Regions from separate parts of the Duganella sp. Root198D2 genome, predicted to be linked through region 3. Evidence: predicted binding sites of a transcription regulator. Region 3 holds the regulator's gene; each other region holds the start of a gene.

Region 1 (4,161 bases), on a different contig from region 3:
GGTCTCGTTGCGCTTCTGGTATTCGTATTCGCTCAGTTCATTGAAGCGCGCCATACGGGCCTTGGATTTGGCCTGGCGTGCCTTCGGATTCTGGCGCGACCATTCCAATTCCTTCTGCAGCGCTTTCTGGCGTGCGGATTCGGTCGCTTCTTCCTGCTTCAGTCGGTCCTGCTTCTGGTCCAGCCACGAAGAGTAGTTGCCCTTCCACGGGATGCCGTGGCCGCGGTCCAGTTCCAGGATCCATTCGGCGGCGTTGTCCAGGAAGTAGCGATCGTGGGTGATGCCAACCACGGTGCCTGGGAAGCGCACCAGGAACTGTTCCAGCCATTCCACGGATTCCGCGTCCAGGTGGTTGGTCGGTTCGTCGAGCAGCAGCATGTCCGGCTTGGACAGCAATAGCTTGCACAGCGCCACGCGGCGCTTCTCACCGCCGGACAGCACGCTGATCTTCTGGTCCCATGGTGGCAGGCGCAGCGCGTCGGCAGCCATTTCAAGTTGCAGGTTCAGGTTGCCGCCGTCGGCAGCGGCGATGATCGATTCCAGGCGCTCCTGCTCTTTGGCCAGCGCGTCGAAGTCAGCGTCTTCTTCCGCGTAGGCGGCGTAGACGGCTTCCAGCAGGGCTTGCGCATTAAAGGCTTCGCCCAGGCCGGATTCCACTTCCTGGCGTACGGTTTTTTCAGGATCCAGCTGCGGTTCCTGCGGCAGGTAGCCGATGTTCAGGCCCGGCATCGGGCGTGCTTCGCCCTGGATGTCGGTGTCGATGCCTGCCATGATTTTCAGCAGGGACGATTTGCCGGAGCCGTTCAGGCCCAGCACGCCGATCTTGGCGCCCGGGAAGAAGGACAGCGAGATGTCCTTCAGAATCTGGCGTTTCGGTGGGACGATTTTGCCCACGCGGTTCATGGTATAGACGTAATTGGCCACGGTATGTGTTCTTGTCGGTTCGTAAAGGCGCTAGTTTAGCGCATTGTGGTGGCGCATAAAAAAAGACCCGGCGCTTGCCGGGTCCTTTCAGTCTCTGGTGCGAGTACTTATGCTTTGCGGCGGCGCGTCGTGGCCAATGCAGCCAGGCCCAGGCCGGTCAGCAACAGGCTGGTCGGCACAGGTACCTGGGCTGGCGGCACAGCTTCCTGCGCTTCGAAGTCAAGGCGCACGTCGGTCACATTGAATTGTCCCAGGACGGAATTCACGGACAGGTTCAGGATGCCGTCCACAAGCAGGTCATTCAAAGCCAGGGAATCCAGGTTCAGTTGCACCACCAGGTCGCCGCTCAGGGAATCGTAGTGGCTGATGAACTGGTTGTACCAGCGGTTGTAGCCGCCATTCTCGCTGCCGGTCTTTTTCTTGGTGTCTTCGATTTTTCCACTGTCGCTGTTGAAGGCATTGTGATCTTCCGCAGAGTCGGTGCCCGAGGCACCACCGGCGGTGACCTTCATCTGGTCGGCGATGGAGTCGCTGTAGTTGGTGTTGAATTGCTTGACATGGAAATTGTCGTTGACGACCTTGCACTGGCCTTTGTTGCAGTCGGTGGTCACACGGTCTTCCGAGTAATTCACGTTCGTCACGGACGAACCAGTGATATCGAAGTCGGCGGAGGAAAAGCCGGATACGGTCAGCACGCCGGAGCTGATCGACGAGCTTGCCAGGCCTTTGCCCGCCAGCAGGCTGTTCACGTCGATTTGCAAGTTCCGGCTTTGGCCAGTCGTCAGGTATTGATCAAGCGACAGTGCGGACGACAGCGGCATTGCTGCAGCCTGGACAGATGCTGCGCAGAACAAGGCGGCGATACCTACCAGAAACTTTTTGCTAACCATTATTGCTCTCCCGAAGTGATACCAGGAAATAAGCAATTGCCATGCCAGAGTGCAAGGAAATTTCCCTAGGTCATTGATTCAATTACGGAAAAGTCAATTGAGTGAAAGTAATTGCGATTGCCATTGTGCTAACGCTGTAAGAATTTCCGACACTCAACTCGCCTTTCTGCTGGTTAACCATCCCTCCAGCATATAGATCGCCAACGCGCTCCAGATGAACAGGAAACCCACCAGCCGGTTCGAAGAAAACGCCTCGTGGAAGACCCAGACGCCCAGCAGCATCTGCAGCGAAGGGGACATGTATTGCAGCATGCCCAGCACCGACATCGGAATACGCCGCGCGCCTGCAGCAAACAGCAGCAGCGGAATCGCCGTGGTCGGACCCGCTGCTGCCAGCAGCCAGCGCGTGCTGTCCGATTCGGCATTCAGGAACACGCTCTGGCCGTGGTACACCAGCCAGCCGAGGTAAGCGACCGCCAGCGGGAACAGGATCATGGTTTCAAACGACAGGCCTTCCAGCGCCGCCAGCGCAGCAGTCTTGCGCAACAAGCCATAGGCACCAAAACTCAAGGCCAGCACCAGGGCGATATACGGGACCTGCCCGGCTTGCCAGGTCAGCCAGGCCACGCCCGTGGCTGCGACGCCGATGGCGATCCACTGGCCGCGGCGCAACTTCTCCTTCAGCACCAGCATGCCCAACAGCACATTCACCAACGGATTGATGAAATAGCCCAGGCTGGCATCCACCACGTGGCCGTTGTTGACGGCCCAGATGTACACAAACCAGTTCGCGCTCAACAGGAAAGCGCTGGCCAGGAAGCTGCCCACCACTTTGGGCTGGCGCAACACTTGCGGCAGCCATTTCCACTGACGCCGCACCGCCAGTACCAGCATCAGGAACAGCAGCGACCACGCCATGCGATGGGCGAGGATCTCGGACGCCGGTACATTCTTAATTGCGTGAAAATACAGGGGGAACAGGCCCCAGGACAGGAAAGCGCCTGCGGCGTACAGCATGCCGGTATTCATGAGAGCGATGATTTTCTATGCGTAAAGGTGGAAAATAGCATACTCGCCAAGTTTTCACCGGCGGCGTAAAAAACTTGCAAAAGGCCTATAGTTGGCCTATTGTGCGATGCACCAAAACCAATTTTGGGTGGAATCTTGTCACAACATAAGAAAAGCAGCGTAGCTGCACTGACGCTGGCCGCCATTGGCATCGTCTACGGCGATATCGGCACCAGCCCTCTCTATACCCTCAAAACCGTCTTCGACCCGACCCACGGGCTGGCCCTCAACCAACCCAACCTGCTGGGCATCATTTCCCTGATCTTCTGGAGCCTGACGCTGATCGTCTCGCTCAAGTACGTCAGCCTGGTGCTGCGCGCCGACAACCGTGGCGAAGGGGGCATCATGGCGCTGATGGCGCTGGCCCTCAATTCCGTCAACAAGGCCGCGCCGAAAGCACACTTCCCGCTACTGCTGATCGGCACCTTTGGCGCCACCATGTTCTATGGCGACTCCGTCATCACCCCAGCCATTTCCGTGCTGGGCGCGATCGAGGGCCTGGAAGTTGCGGCACCGGGCCTGGCACAATATGTGGTGCCGCTGACCATTGTCGTGCTGGTGACGCTGTACTCGGTGCAGCGCCATGGCACGGCCGGCATTGGCCGGTTCTTCGGGCCGATCATGCTGATCTGGTTTGTCGTGCTGGCCGCCATGGGCGTGGTGAACATCATCGACACCCCGGCCATCCTTTCGGCGCTGAATCCTTACTATGCCATCATCTTCATGCGCGACAACGGCTTCATCGCCTTCGTTGCGCTGGGCGCGGTGGTGCTGGCCATTACCGGCGCTGAAGCGCTGTATGCCGATATGGGCCACTTCGGCAAGAAGCCGATCCGCATGGCCTGGTTCTGGGTCTGCTTCCCATCGCTGATCCTGAACTACCTGGGGCAGGGCGCGCTGCTGATCCGCAGCCCTGAAGCCATCTCCAACCCATTCTTCAACCAGTTGGGCGCGTGGAGCGTGTACCCGCTGGTGGTGCTGTCCACGGCTGCCGCGGTGATCGCATCGCAAGCCACGATTTCCGGTTCATTCTCGATGACCAAGCAGGCGATTGCGCTCGGCATGCTGCCGCGCATGCGCGTGCAGCACACCTCCGCCAGCGAGATCGGCCAGATTTATATCCCTGTGGTGAACTGGCTGCAGCTGATCGTGGTGCTGATTGCAGTGATCAGCTTCAAGAGCTCGGATAACCTGGCCAGCGCCTACGGTATCGCCGTGACCGCGACCATGTTCGCCACCACCATCCTGACCTTCTTCGTGATCCGCTACCGCTGGCACC
Region 2 (4,161 bases), on a different contig from region 3:
ACTGTACGTTTCACTGGTAACCGACCGCGTTACCCAGCGCGTTGTCCTGATGGCTTCCTCCGAAGGCGGCATGGACATCGAAGAAGTCGCTGAAAAGCACCCGGAACTGATCCACAACGTCGTGATCGATCCAGCTGTTGGCCTGACCGAAGCTGATGCCGCCGACGTTGCGCGCAAGATCGGCGTGCCGGAAGGCTCGATCGCCGACGCGGTGACCAACCTGCAAGGCCTGTACAAAGCCTACTGGGATACCGACGCATCCCTGGCCGAAATCAACCCGCTGATCGTGACCGGTTCCGGCAAGATCATCGCCCTGGACGCCAAGTTCAACTTCGACGCGAATGCCCTGTTCCGCCGTCCGGAAATCGTCGCTTACCGCGACCTGGACGAAGAAGATCCAGCTGAAGTCGAAGCATCGAAATTCGACCTGGCCTACATCTCCCTGGACGGCAACATCGGCTGCCTGGTGAACGGCGCCGGCCTGGCCATGGCAACCATGGACACCATCAAGCTGTTCGGCGGCGAGCCTGCCAACTTCCTGGACGTCGGCGGCGGCGCAACTGCCGAGAAAGTGACCGAAGCGTTCAAGATCATGCTGAAGAACCCGGACCTGAAAGCCATCCTGGTGAACATCTTCGGCGGCATCATGCGCTGCGACGTGATCGCCGAAGGCGTGATCACCGCATCCAAAGCCGTGTCCCTGCAAGTTCCGCTGGTGGTCCGCATGAAGGGCACCAACGAAGACCTGGGCAAGAAGATGCTGGCCGATTCCGGCCTGCCAATCATCGCCGCTGACACCATGGAAGATGCAGCCAAGGCCGTAGTCGCTGCCGCTGCCGGTAAATAATTAAGGAATCACTATGTCTATCCTGATCAATAAAGACACCAAAGTCATCACCCAGGGCATTACCGGCAAAACCGGCCAGTTCCACACCCGCATGTGCCGCGACTACGCGAACGGCCGTGAAGCTTTCGTTGCCGGCGTGAACCCGAAGAAAGCCGGCGAAGACTTCGAAGGCATCCCAATCTACGCATCCGTCAAGGAAGCGGCTTCGGAAACCGGCGCGACCGTTTCCGTGATCTACGTTCCACCAGCAGGCGCAGCCGCTGCAATCTGGGAAGCCGTAGAAGCCGACCTGGACCTGGCCATCTGCATCACCGAAGGCATCCCAGTCCGCGACATGATGGAAATCAAGGACCGTATGGCTAAAGCAGGTTCCAAGACCCTGCTGCTGGGCCCTAACTGCCCAGGCCTGATCACCCCTGACGAAATCAAGATCGGCATCATGCCTGGCCACATCCACAAGAAGGGTCGTATCGGCGTGGTTTCCCGCTCTGGCACCCTGACCTATGAAGCAGTCGGCCAGCTGACCGCACTGGGCCTGGGCCAGTCTTCCGCAGTTGGTATCGGCGGCGACCCGATCAACGGCCTGAAGCACATCGACGTGATGCGCATGTTCAACGACGATCCTGACACCGACGCGGTGATCATGATCGGCGAAATCGGCGGTCCGGACGAAGCCAACGCAGCCCGTTGGATCAAGGACAACATGAAGAAGCCAGTGGTTGGCTTCATCGCCGGTGTGACCGCTCCTCCAGGCAAGCGCATGGGCCACGCCGGCGCGCTGATCTCCGGCGGCGCTGACACCGCGCAAGCCAAACTGGAAATCATGGAAGCCTGCGGTATCAAGGTAACCAAGAACCCATCCGAAATGGCTCGTCTGTTGAAGGCAATGCTGTAATAGTAGCTGTATGATAACGGGGAGCTTCGGCTCCCCGTTTGCGTTTACCAGGAGGATATCGATTTGGCAAAACTACTCGTGATGCGAGAAGGTGTTATCGAGCAGACAGTGCAGCTCACCAAGGAGCGCATGACCGTCGGCCGCCATAAGCATAACGACATTGTCCTGAATCACGGGGCTGTGAGCGGCGAGCACGCCCTCGTCACGACCATCCTGGACGACTCCTTCCTGGAAGACCTGCAAAGCACAAATGGTACATTTGTGAACGGCCACCGCATCGGCAAGCACTTCCTGCAGCACAAGGACGTGATCAAGATGGCCAAGTACCACCTCGAATTTGTCAGCGACGGCATCCGCCCGCTGGCCGCCGCCGCCGCCACCATCCCGGCCATGCCGGCGCCGCCCTCGGCCTCAGCCTCGCTGCCTTCCGCGCCGCACACCCAGTTCGCAGAACTGCCGCTGGCCCATATAGAAGTCCTGAACGGCACGAACGCCGGCAAAACCCTGAGCCTGACCAAGCCCGTCACCAGCCTGGGCCGCCCGGGCGTGCAGGTAGTCGTGATCACCCGTGCCCTAGAAGGCTATTCCGTCGCCCACGTGGAAGGCGACAAATCTCCTCTGTTGAATGGCGACCCAATGCCGCGCCAGCCGCACTCGCTGAATGGGGGCGACATCCTCGACCTCAGCGGAATCCTGATGGCATTCCGCGTCAGTTGACGAAAATTGTCATGGAGCAACGCCGCAAACTGACAAAGATTGCAGGCCGTTGACCAAAATCGTCATACTAGCATTGCGAAACTGACATTTTTTGACAGAAAGCAGGGTGATTTGCTGAAAAATTGAGCTGGCACGGGGATTGCTCATATCCAAGCGTTAGACCCAATTTTTAAGTTTTTTACAGAGGAGCAGTAAATGAAATCCATGAAGATGATTAAGCGTCAAGCACAAGCCGGTTTCACCCTGATCGAACTGATGATCGTTGTGGCAATTATCGGTATCTTGGCTGCAGTTGCAATTCCAGCTTACTCCGACTACACCGCCAAGGCTAAAGCAGCTAACGCTATCGCTTCCGTCGAATCCCTGAAAACCGCTGTTGCAATGTGCGCACAAGAAGCCGGCGGCGTTCTGACCACCTGCGACACCAACTCTGACGGTGTTCCAGCATTCACCTCGACCAAAGAAGTTACTTCTGCTTCGGTTACCGACGGCGTGATCACCCTGACCTTCGCTGCCGGCATCGGCACTGGTATTGATGGTTCCACCATCATCTTCACCCCACGCCTGCGCGCTAACGACACCACCATGCGTTGGACCATCGTTTCGAACGCCACCAACACTGCTGTGAAGACCGCAATCGAGAAGAACAGCGTAGCTTCCTAATCGAGCTGCTGGCTGAAATACGCCAGGCTGTAGATCAAATGCCGCCCAGTGCAAACTGGGCGGCATTTTTTATTTGTGCGCAGGAATTTGAACCTCAGCCGGATCGTTCCAAGTGAGCTGACAAAAATTTTCACAAGTAGCGCTGCAAGTGACAAAGTCTGCAGGGCACCTGACTAAAAATGTCGACTCAGCAGGAGAAAATTGACAGTTTTTGACCGAAATCAGCGCAATCCGAGATAAATTGAATTGGCACGCCGATTGCTCGTATCCAAGTGTCGTACCCATTTCTTGGTTTCTTACCCGAAGGAGAGGCAACATGAAATCCGTGAAAATGATCAAGCGTCAAGCACAAGTTGGTTTCACCCTGATTGAACTGATGATCGTTGTGGCGATTATCGGTATCCTGGCTGCAGTAGCGATCCCGGCATACTCTGATTACACTGCCAAGGCTAAAGCAGCCAATGCAATCGCTTCCATCGACTCCCTGAAAACCGCAGTCGCCATGTGCGCCCAGGAAGCCGGCGGCGTTCTGGATACCTGCGACACGGGTTCTGGTGGCGTTCCAGGCACCTTCAGCGCGACCAAAGAAGTTGCATCGGCCTCTGTAACCAACGGGGTAATCACTCTGACGTTCGCCACTGGCATTGGCACGGGTATTGATGGCACCACAGTTGTCTTCACTCCACGCCTGAACTCCAACGATACGACCATGCGCTGGACAATCGTCTCCAACGCAACCAACGCAGCTGTGAAGACCGCAATAGAGAAGAACAGCGTAGCTTCCTAATCGGCGGCAGCCTGAAACAAGCCAGGCTCCGGATCAAATGCCGCCCAGTGAAAACTGGGCGGCATTTTTCATTGGGCGCAAGAGTTTAGATTTCCTTCGGAACCACTGACAAAGTCTGTCCGGCCGTCGACTAAAATTGTCGACTCAGCAGGAAGAAATTGACAGTTTTTGACGGAAATCAGCGAGATTTCAAAAAAATCGGGTTGGCACGCCGATTGCACGAAATCATATGTCGTTCCAATTTCTTGGTTT
Region 3 (4,161 bases):
ATGGCTGCCGCCTACATCCGGGAACAGGCCGATATTCACTTCCGGCATCGCCATCTTGGTGCGGCCGGTGACGATGCGCACGCCGCAGTCAGGCCCGCCCTGTGCGATGCCCATGCCGCCGCCCATCACCACACCGTCCATCAGCGCCACATATGGCTTGGGATAGAAATGGATTAAATGGTTTAGCGCATATTCTTCGGTGAAGAAGTCTTCCAGCAGTGCGCTGTCGCCTTGCGTGTTGGCGCGGCCGACGTCGTGGAAGAAGCGGATGTCGCCGCCCGCGCACAGCGCGCGCTCGCTGCTGCTGCGCAACACGACTGCCGCCACGGACGCATCGTCGCGCCACGCAAGCAGCGCCTGCGTCATCGCGCGCACCATGTCGAGGGAGAGTGAATTGAGGGCCTTCGGGCGGTCCAGCGTGATAAAGCCGGTACCGTTGGAGAGATGGGTGTGGACGTGTTCGCTCATGCAAATATTTTAACGCACACTGGCCGCAAAAAAGGGCGCCAATTGCGCCCTTTGGTGTGCTACACGGCCGCTCCTTTACACGGCGGTGGGTGGTGCTTCGTACGTATCCGGGAAATGCTTGATGGCCGCATGATTGTGGTTCTGCACGCGGTCTTTGTATTTCATGACCTGGCGATCCAGTTTATCAATCAGGGTGTCGATGGCGGCGTAGAGGTCTTGCGACAGGCTTTCGACGTACACGGTTTTGCCAGACATGCGCAGGTTGATTTCCGCTTTCTGGCGCTTCTCTTTCTCGGTGAGGTTATCTACAGTCAGGATGACAGCAATATCAATTACTTGATCGAAATGGCGCTTGACGCGTTCCAGCTTGTTCTGCACGTACTCGCGGATGGCTGGGGTCACTTCGACATGATGTCCACTGATGGTGAGATTCATACACACTCCTAAAGATGATGTCGCTCTCGAGTTCGTGCACGCCGAAACGCACAGAGGAACCCATGCACTGCACTACAAAGATTTGCGGAGGCTTACCGGAGGGATTTTCAACGCTTCTCGATATTTGGCAACAGTCCGTCGCGCAATCACCATGCCTTGTTCTCCCAGCATGTCCGCAATCTTACTGTCGGATAAAGGATTTTTCGGGTCTTCTGCTCCTGTCAATTGCACGATCAGTGCCCGTATCGCTGTCGAAGAAGCTTCACCCCCAGCTTCGGTCGCGACGTGGCTACCAAAGAAATATTTCAACTCAAACATGCCATGTGGGGTGAGCATATATTTTTGAGTTGTTACGCGAGAAATAGTGCTCTCGTGTAGTCCCAGTGTATCAGCAATTTCACGCAACACAAGGGGTCTCATGGCCACTGCGCCATGACTGAAAAAGTTCTTTTGTCTTTCTACTATCGCTTCCGCAACGCGCAGGATCGTGTCGAAACGCTGGCGCATATTCTTGATCAGCCACTTGGCTTCCTGCAGCTGGCCATTCATCTGCGATTCGCTCTTGCCTTGCTTGAGCAGGTTGGCGTACAGCGCGTTCACGCGCAGGCGCGGCACCACGTCGTTATTCAGTGTGACCAGCCAGCCGCTGCGGCCCTTCTTCACGATCACGTCCGGCACCACGTAGTCGGACTCGCCAGACGCGAATTCGGCACCCGGATGCGGGTTGCACTGGCGGATCACGCACTGTGCTTCACGCAAGTCTTCGTCGTCGCAGTCGAGGGCTTTCTTCAGCTTGGTGAACTCGCGCTGGGCGAACCAGGTCAGGTGCTTCTCGACGATGGTCAGCGCCATGCGGCGCGTCACCAGCGGCACGCCGGGCATGCGCTTGATCTGCAGCGCCAGGCATTCGGAGGCATTGCGTGCCGCGACGCCGGCGGGGTCGAAACTTTGCAGCAGCACCAGGCTGCAGCGCAGGTCGTCCAGCTCGATTTCCAGTTCGGGCGGCAGGCGCTCGTGGATTTCTTCCAGCGCTTCTTCCAGGTAGCCGTTGTCGTCCAGCGCGTCGATGATCAGTTCCATCAGCGCGCGGTCGCGCGGCTCCTGCACGGTGACGCGCATCTGCTCCAGCAGGTGTTCACGCAGGGTGCAGCCGGAAGCTTCCAGCTGCGGGCGGCTGTCTTCGTCGTCGGCGGATTTGCTGCCGGAGCTGGAGCTCCAGTCGCCGTCGTCGCTGCCGTTGCCGGCATTTTCGCTGTCGCCGCCTTCATAACCTTCGCCGTCGGCAGCGGCAGCCGGGGCGTCGCCGCCCTCGCCTTGCCCGCCTTCAGGGGCGGGCGCGGCGGGCGCTTCGGTGCCATTGCCGTTGCCCTGGCTGATGGCGCCATCGGCCAGCAGGCGTACCGAGTGGTCGAGCGGATCGTCGAGGCGCTCCAGCATGGGATTGTCGCCAAGCAGCTGTTCCAACTCCTGGTGCAGCTCCAGCGTGGACAGCTGCAGCAGGCGGATGGATTGTTGCAGCTGCGGCGTCAGCGCCAGGTGTTGCGAGGTTCGCAGTTGCAGTGTTTGTTTCATGGCCTCGCTTACATGCGGAAGTGTTCGCCGAGGTAGACACGGCGTACGGATTCGTTGGCAATGATGTCGTCCGGGCGGCCCGAAGCCAGCACGGCGCCTTGGTTGATGATGTAGGCGCGGTCGCAAATGCCGAGGGTCTCCCGCACATTATGGTCTGTGATCAGGACGCCGATATTGCGCTCCTTCAGGAAACGCACAATACGTTGGATTTCGATCACGGCGATCGGGTCGACGCCGGCAAACGGCTCGTCCAGCAGCACGAAGCGCGGGTTGGTCGCCAGGGCGCGGGCAATTTCCACGCGGCGGCGCTCGCCACCGGACAGGGACAAGGCCGGGTTTTCGCGCAGCTTCTCGATCTGCAAGTCAGCCAGCAGCGCTTCCAGGCGCTGGTTGATCTCGGCCTTGGGCAGCGGCTTGCCGTCGACCTTCTGGATTTCCAGTACGGCACGGATATTTTCCTCCACCGTCATCTTGCGGAAAACCGAAGCTTCCTGCGGCAGGTAGGACAGGCCCAGCGTGGCGCGTTTGTGGATCGGCAGGCTCGATACGTCGGTGCCGCCGATATCGATGGTGCCGGCATCGGAGGCCACCAGGCCCACGATCATGTAGAACGACGTGGTCTTGCCGGCGCCATTAGGGCCGAGCAGCCCCACCACTTCGCCGCAATCGACTTGCAGCGAAACGTCGTGCACCACCTGGCGCTTGCCATAGGTTTTCTGGAGGCCGCGCACGACCAGCGTGCTGGCGCAGGTATTTGCTTGCATGCTTACTTCTTCTCCGCTGGCGGGGTGGTTGGCTGAGCCGCTGGCGGCGTTGCCGGCGGTTCGGTGCGGGTCGGCTGGATCACCATGGTGCCGCGGCCGCCGCCCGGCTTGCTCTCGCCGCTCGCGGTATTGCGCACGCTGAAGAACTCCTTGCGGCTGTCGTAGGAGATGAACTCGCCCTGCACTTCATCGTTCTGCTTGCCGCCTTCCAGGCGGCGGATGGTGGCCTTGTTGAACATCTTCACCAGCTCAACCTGTTCTTCGTATTCGATACGGTCGGCATCGCCTTCCACCCACTGGTCGCCGGCACCGTCGCGCTTCTGGCGGAAGGTGGCTTTCTTGCCGTCGCCGAACAGGGTCACCTGCTGGTAGCCTTCCGGCGTCTGCTTGACGTAGGCGCGCTCCGCCGTCATGGTCAGCGTGCCGCGCGTCAGCTTGACGCCGCCCAGCAGGATGGTGACCTGCTTGACGTCGTCGATATCCATCGAGCCATAGCTGATATTGGTCGGCTTGTAAGAGTCGGCTTTCTCGGCCAGCGCCGGAGCCGCGACTCCCAGCAGCAATGCTGCCGACAAGAGTAGTCGTTTCATAGTCATTCCTCAGTTATTGGTCTGCAGCCCTGGGGGGAAGCTGCAGCGTGCCATTGCCGGCCAGATGCATTTCGCGCGTCGCATTGTTGGCGCGCATGCTGTTGGCCGAGGCGGTGGTATTCCCCAGGCGCAGCTTCACCGGCTGGTCGGTTTCCATGCGGTCTTCGTCCGGGAAGATCACCAGCTTGTCCGATTCCAGGTGCAGCAGTTGCGCGTCCGGCGCGGCGGCGCGGTCGATGGTGACGTTGCCGTTCAGGGTGACGCGGCTGTTGGCGTCTTCCACGCGCGCCGTTTTTGCCACGATCTCCATTGGCGGCTTCCCGCCGGCCAGG
Region 4 (4,161 bases), on a different contig from region 3:
TGCGGCCCTCGTCGGCCGAACGCGCATCGAAGCCATTGAACATGAAGGCCAGCAGGTCCGACGTTGCGGCAGGCTCCAGGATCACCGTGTAGCGGCCCGGCTCCAGCGCCTTGGCTTCCGCCGAACGGATCGCCTTTTCCATTGCGACTTCGGCCGCCGCGCGCGGATCGAAGCGAGCCACGTCCTGCGCATCGCGGCGCACCCAGCCCGAACCGCGGCCGTCTTCGGTGCGCACGGTGCAGGTGAAGTCGACGCCGGTTTGCGACTGGTGGCCGAACACGCCGCGCGAGTTGGCGACTGTTTCGAACGAAGACTGGTCGGTGAAGAAGCCGGCAGCAACCAGGCCTTTCTTCTTGCAGGCCTCGATGCTGTACGCCGCCACCTGCGCGCGGTACTCAGGATTGATCGCGTCGGTCGACTTGCTGAAGGTATCGGAGCCCTTGAACGCCTGCTTGTCCGGCGTAGGCATGAACTCCGGATTTTCCGGAGCCAGCCTGGCCAGTTCTTCGGCGCGCTGAACGGCCTTCGCCAGCGATTTGTCGTCGAACTCGTTGATCACGGCCGTGCCCTGCTTCTTGCCGAAAGCGACTGCCACGGACAGCTGGGTGTTCTCCACCAGGCCTGCGGTCGATACGGCATTGCGCGCATAGCGGATATTGCCGGTGCGGCTGCCGTTGATGGTGACGATGCACTCATCGGCTTTGCTCAGCGACATGACCTTGTCGGCGATGCGCTTGGTCTCTTCCTGATTCAGGATCTTCATGGTTGTCCTTTACGCTCAGCCGATCTTGCGGGCAGTGTTGATCACATTGATGCCGTTGAAGCGGGAAGTCGACGAACCGTGCGACACCGCGCTCACCTGCATCGGCTGGCCTTTGCCGTCGAAGAAGGAACCGCCCATGCGCCAGTCGCGCTCATCGCATACGGCAGTGCACGCGTTCCAGAACTCCTGGGTATTCGACTGGTACGCCACGTCCTCCAGCATCTGGCCGATCTTGCCATCCTTGATCTCGTAGAACATCTGGCCGCCGAACTGGAAGTTGTAGCGCTGCTGGTCGATCGAGAAGGAACCGGCGCCCACGATGTAGATGCCCTTCTTCACGTCTTTCACCAGTTCGTCCGGGGTCAGCTTCTTCTTGCCCGATTTGAGCGAAACGTTCGGCATGCGCTGGAACTGCACATTGCTCCAGGAGTCCGCATAAGAGCAGCCGTGCGATTCTTTTTCGCCAATCACTGCCGCCTGGTCGCGCGTGGCCTGGTAGTTGACCAGGATGCCGTCCTTGATGATGTCCCACTTCTTGCACTTGACGCCTTCGTCATCGAAACCGACGGCACCGAGCGAGCCCTGGATGGTCTTGTCGGCTTCGATGTTGACCAGGTCGGAACCGTACTTGAATTTCTTCGACTGCTGCTTGTCCAGCGTGGCGAAGGAGGTGCCGGCGAAGTTGGCCTCGTAACCCAGTACGCGATCCAGTTCGGTCGGGTGGCCGACGGATTCGTGGATGGTCAGCCACATATGCTCCGGCGACAGCACCAGGTCGTACTTGCCCGGCTCGACCGACTTGGCAGTCAGCTTCTCCTTGGCCTGGCGGCCGGCGGCTTTCGCATCTTCGACCAGGTCGTAGGAGCGGTTGTACAGGGTGGCGACGCCGCCCGCAGCCTTGATCTTGTCTTCCTTGCGGCCATCCAGGTATTCGTAGCCCATGCCGACCGGAGTGCCCAGGTCGGAGCGGCTGCGGAACTTGCCGCTCGCCTTGTCGACGGCGGTAGCAAAGAAAGGCACCCACAGCCGATGCAGGTCCTGGTCGATGTAGGAACCGTCGGTGGAAGCGAAGTACTTCTGCTGGTTGACCTGGAACAGCAAGGACTGGATGAAAGAGGCACCGGCCTCCAGCGCGCCCTTGTTGGCGGTGATCAGCAGGTCGGCCTTCTCCTTGATCGGCACCGTGCGCCAGTCTTTCCTGATCGGGGTGGCCCACGACACCTCGCCCACGCCCGGCGTCGGCGCCAGCTGCACGCCCGCAGCCTGCAGCTTGGCATTGGCCTTGGCGATGGCGACCGCCTGGCGCGCGGCACCGGCCACGCCGTCCGGCGACATATCGCTGGTGGCGGCAAAGCCGTAGGCGCCGCTCGCGATCACGCGCACGCCCACGCCTGCGGATTCGGTATTGGTGACGTTTTCGATGTTCAGGTCACGGGTGGTGATGAACTGGTTCAGGTAGCGGCCGATGCGCACGTCGCAGTAGCTGGCGCCGGCCTGGGTGGCCGCGGTCAGCGCGGTATCTGCCAGCATCTTCTTGAACTTCACTTCCACGGGCTTGATCAGCTCGTCGGCCGCAATGGCGCGGCCAAAAGGCATCATCATGGCAGCCATTGCACCGCCGCTCATGTTGAGGAATGCACGTCGTTCCATAGTCTCTCCAGGGTTATCGTTATGACCTAAGACAGCTTGCAGGAATCAAATCGTACGCAATTTTTGTGCCATTGTGTAAAGCTTGTACAAAGCTGAAACATATCGGCGAAAAGTGTCCGGTCGAGTGTCCGCACACCGTCCGCGCGGACACTTGACCCGGCGCTCAGCTTGCACGATCATCAAGTCCCGGGCGACCGGACTCGCTGCGTCGCCTGCCCAACGAAAAAAGGAGACTCCTGAATGAAACAGTACGTCCTGGCCGGCCTGCTGGCCGTAGGCTTCACCAGTTTTTCCGGCGTTGCATGGGCAGATCCTGCCTTGAAAGCCGCAATCGCCAACCCGACCCGCAACGCCGACAACGTCAAACGCGACCAGTTCCGCCATCCATACGAGACCCTGACCTTCTTCGGCATCAAGCCGAACATGACGGTGGTCGAACTGTCGCCAGGCGGCGGCTGGTACACCGAAATCCTGGCGCCTTACCTGCGTGACCAGGGCAAGCTGATTACCGCCGGCTCCAGCCCGCAATCGGCCGATGAACGCGTGCGCAAGTCGGCCGAACGCTTCCAGGAATTCCTGGCCAGGCAACCGGGTCGCGACAAAGTGGTGCTGGGCGCCTTTGAGCCAGGCAATGGCGTTTACACCTACGCGCCGAAAGGCAGCGCCGACATGGTGCTCACTTTCCGCAATATCCACAATTGGATCGGCACCGGCGACGAAAACATGAAGAAGCTGATGGCCAGCATTTACGACAGCCTGAAGCCAGGCGGCGTGTTCGGCGTGGAAGAGCACCGCCTGCCGGCTGCGATGAGCCAGGACGCCAAAGCCAGCTCCGGCTATATGCACGAAGCCTACGTGATCAAGATGGCCGAGCAGGCCGGCTTCAAACTGGTGGCCAAGTCCGACGTCAACGCCAATGCAAAGGATGATGCCAACCACGAAAACGGCGTCTGGGCGCTGCCGCCAACCTTCACCAACAAGGACAAGGACCGTGCCAAATACGCGGCTATCGGCGAGAGCGACCGCATGACGCTGAAGTTCGTCAAGCCTCAGTAATCAGTGCTGAAAAAGCTGCAATGCGCTGCCGCCGGCCTGCTGCTGGCGGCAGCTTCCACCCTGGCCAACGCCGGCGGCGCGGCCAACGCGCCGCTGATGCGCTTCGTCCTGCCGTCGGTCACCCCGGGCTCCGAAGTGCAGGTCACCTACTTCCACCTGCTGCTGCGCCTCGCGCTGGAAAAGACCGACGGCCCGTTCTCGATCGAGTTCTATCCCTACGAACTGACCAGCCCGCGGCGCGCCCTGGAGCTCAAACGCAATGGCGTCATCAACATCATGTGGGACGGCACCAACGCCCAGCGCGAACGCGACTTGCTGCCGATTCGCATCTCCCTGGTGCGCGATTTGAATGATTACCGCGTCTTCATGATCCGCAAGGAAGATGAGGCGCGCTTCCACGACGTACGCAGCCTGGCCGACCTGCGCAAGCTCACCGCCGGCGCGGGCCTGAACTGGCCTTCGGTGGACGTATTGCGCCATAACCGCTTGCCGGTGGAAACGACGGTCAATTACAGTTCCCTGTTCCCGATGCTGAAAGCCAGGCGCTTCGACTACATGCCGCGCGGCGTGCACGAAGCCTGGGCTGAAGAACAGGTGTATGGCAAGGATGGATTGATGGTGGAGCCGACCATCTTCCTGCATTACCGCGTGCCGTTCTATTTCTTTGTCGGCAAGGACAACAAGGCAATGGC

The links. Region 3 encodes sigma-54, which starts transcription at its own class of promoters, with help from an activator protein. Its sites were predicted from a motif close to TGGCANGNAANCTGCTTT; they were not measured.
Region 1: a site for sigma-54 is predicted at 1,844-1,861, ahead of ASE26_RS16950 (PEP-CTERM sorting domain-containing protein). Genes of this name have one in related genera too.
Region 2: a site for sigma-54 is predicted at 2,588-2,605, ahead of ASE26_RS31795 (pilin). Genes of this name have one in related genera too.
Region 4: a site for sigma-54 is predicted at 2,467-2,484, ahead of ASE26_RS15285 (TldD/PmbA family protein). Genes of this name have one in related genera too.

What each region holds. Positions count from the first base shown of each region.
Region 1 is NZ_LMIC01000019.1:10,457-14,617, forward strand. Features, by position in the region: gene ettA (energy-dependent translational throttle protein EttA) at 1-924, opposite strand, end outside; gene ASE26_RS16950 (PEP-CTERM sorting domain-containing protein) at 1,032-1,814, opposite strand; gene rarD (EamA family transporter RarD) at 1,968-2,843, opposite strand; gene ASE26_RS16960 (potassium transporter Kup) at 2,976-4,161, shown strand, end outside.
Region 2 is NZ_LMIC01000050.1:291,297-295,457, forward strand. Features, by position in the region: gene sucC (ADP-forming succinate--CoA ligase subunit beta) at 1-847, shown strand, start outside; gene sucD (succinate--CoA ligase subunit alpha) at 861-1,742, shown strand; gene ASE26_RS28235 (FHA domain-containing protein) at 1,806-2,459, shown strand; gene ASE26_RS31795 (pilin) at 2,655-3,122, shown strand; gene ASE26_RS31915 (pilin) at 3,439-3,909, shown strand.
Region 3 is NZ_LMIC01000049.1:92,121-96,281, reverse strand. Features, by position in the region: gene ASE26_RS25900 (enoyl-CoA hydratase/isomerase family protein) at 1-468, opposite strand, end outside; gene hpf (ribosome hibernation-promoting factor, HPF/YfiA family) at 544-903, opposite strand; gene ASE26_RS25890 (RNA polymerase factor sigma-54) at 976-2,475, opposite strand; gene lptB (LPS export ABC transporter ATP-binding protein) at 2,484-3,239, opposite strand; gene lptA (lipopolysaccharide transport periplasmic protein LptA) at 3,242-3,829, opposite strand; gene lptC (LPS export ABC transporter periplasmic protein LptC) at 3,843-4,161, opposite strand, start outside.
Region 4 is NZ_LMIC01000014.1:49,703-53,863, reverse strand. Features, by position in the region: gene ASE26_RS15290 (TldD/PmbA family protein) at 1-763, opposite strand, end outside; gene ASE26_RS15285 (TldD/PmbA family protein) at 779-2,413, opposite strand; gene ASE26_RS15280 (class I SAM-dependent methyltransferase) at 2,654-3,469, shown strand; gene ASE26_RS15275 (ABC transporter substrate-binding protein) at 3,473-4,161, shown strand, end outside.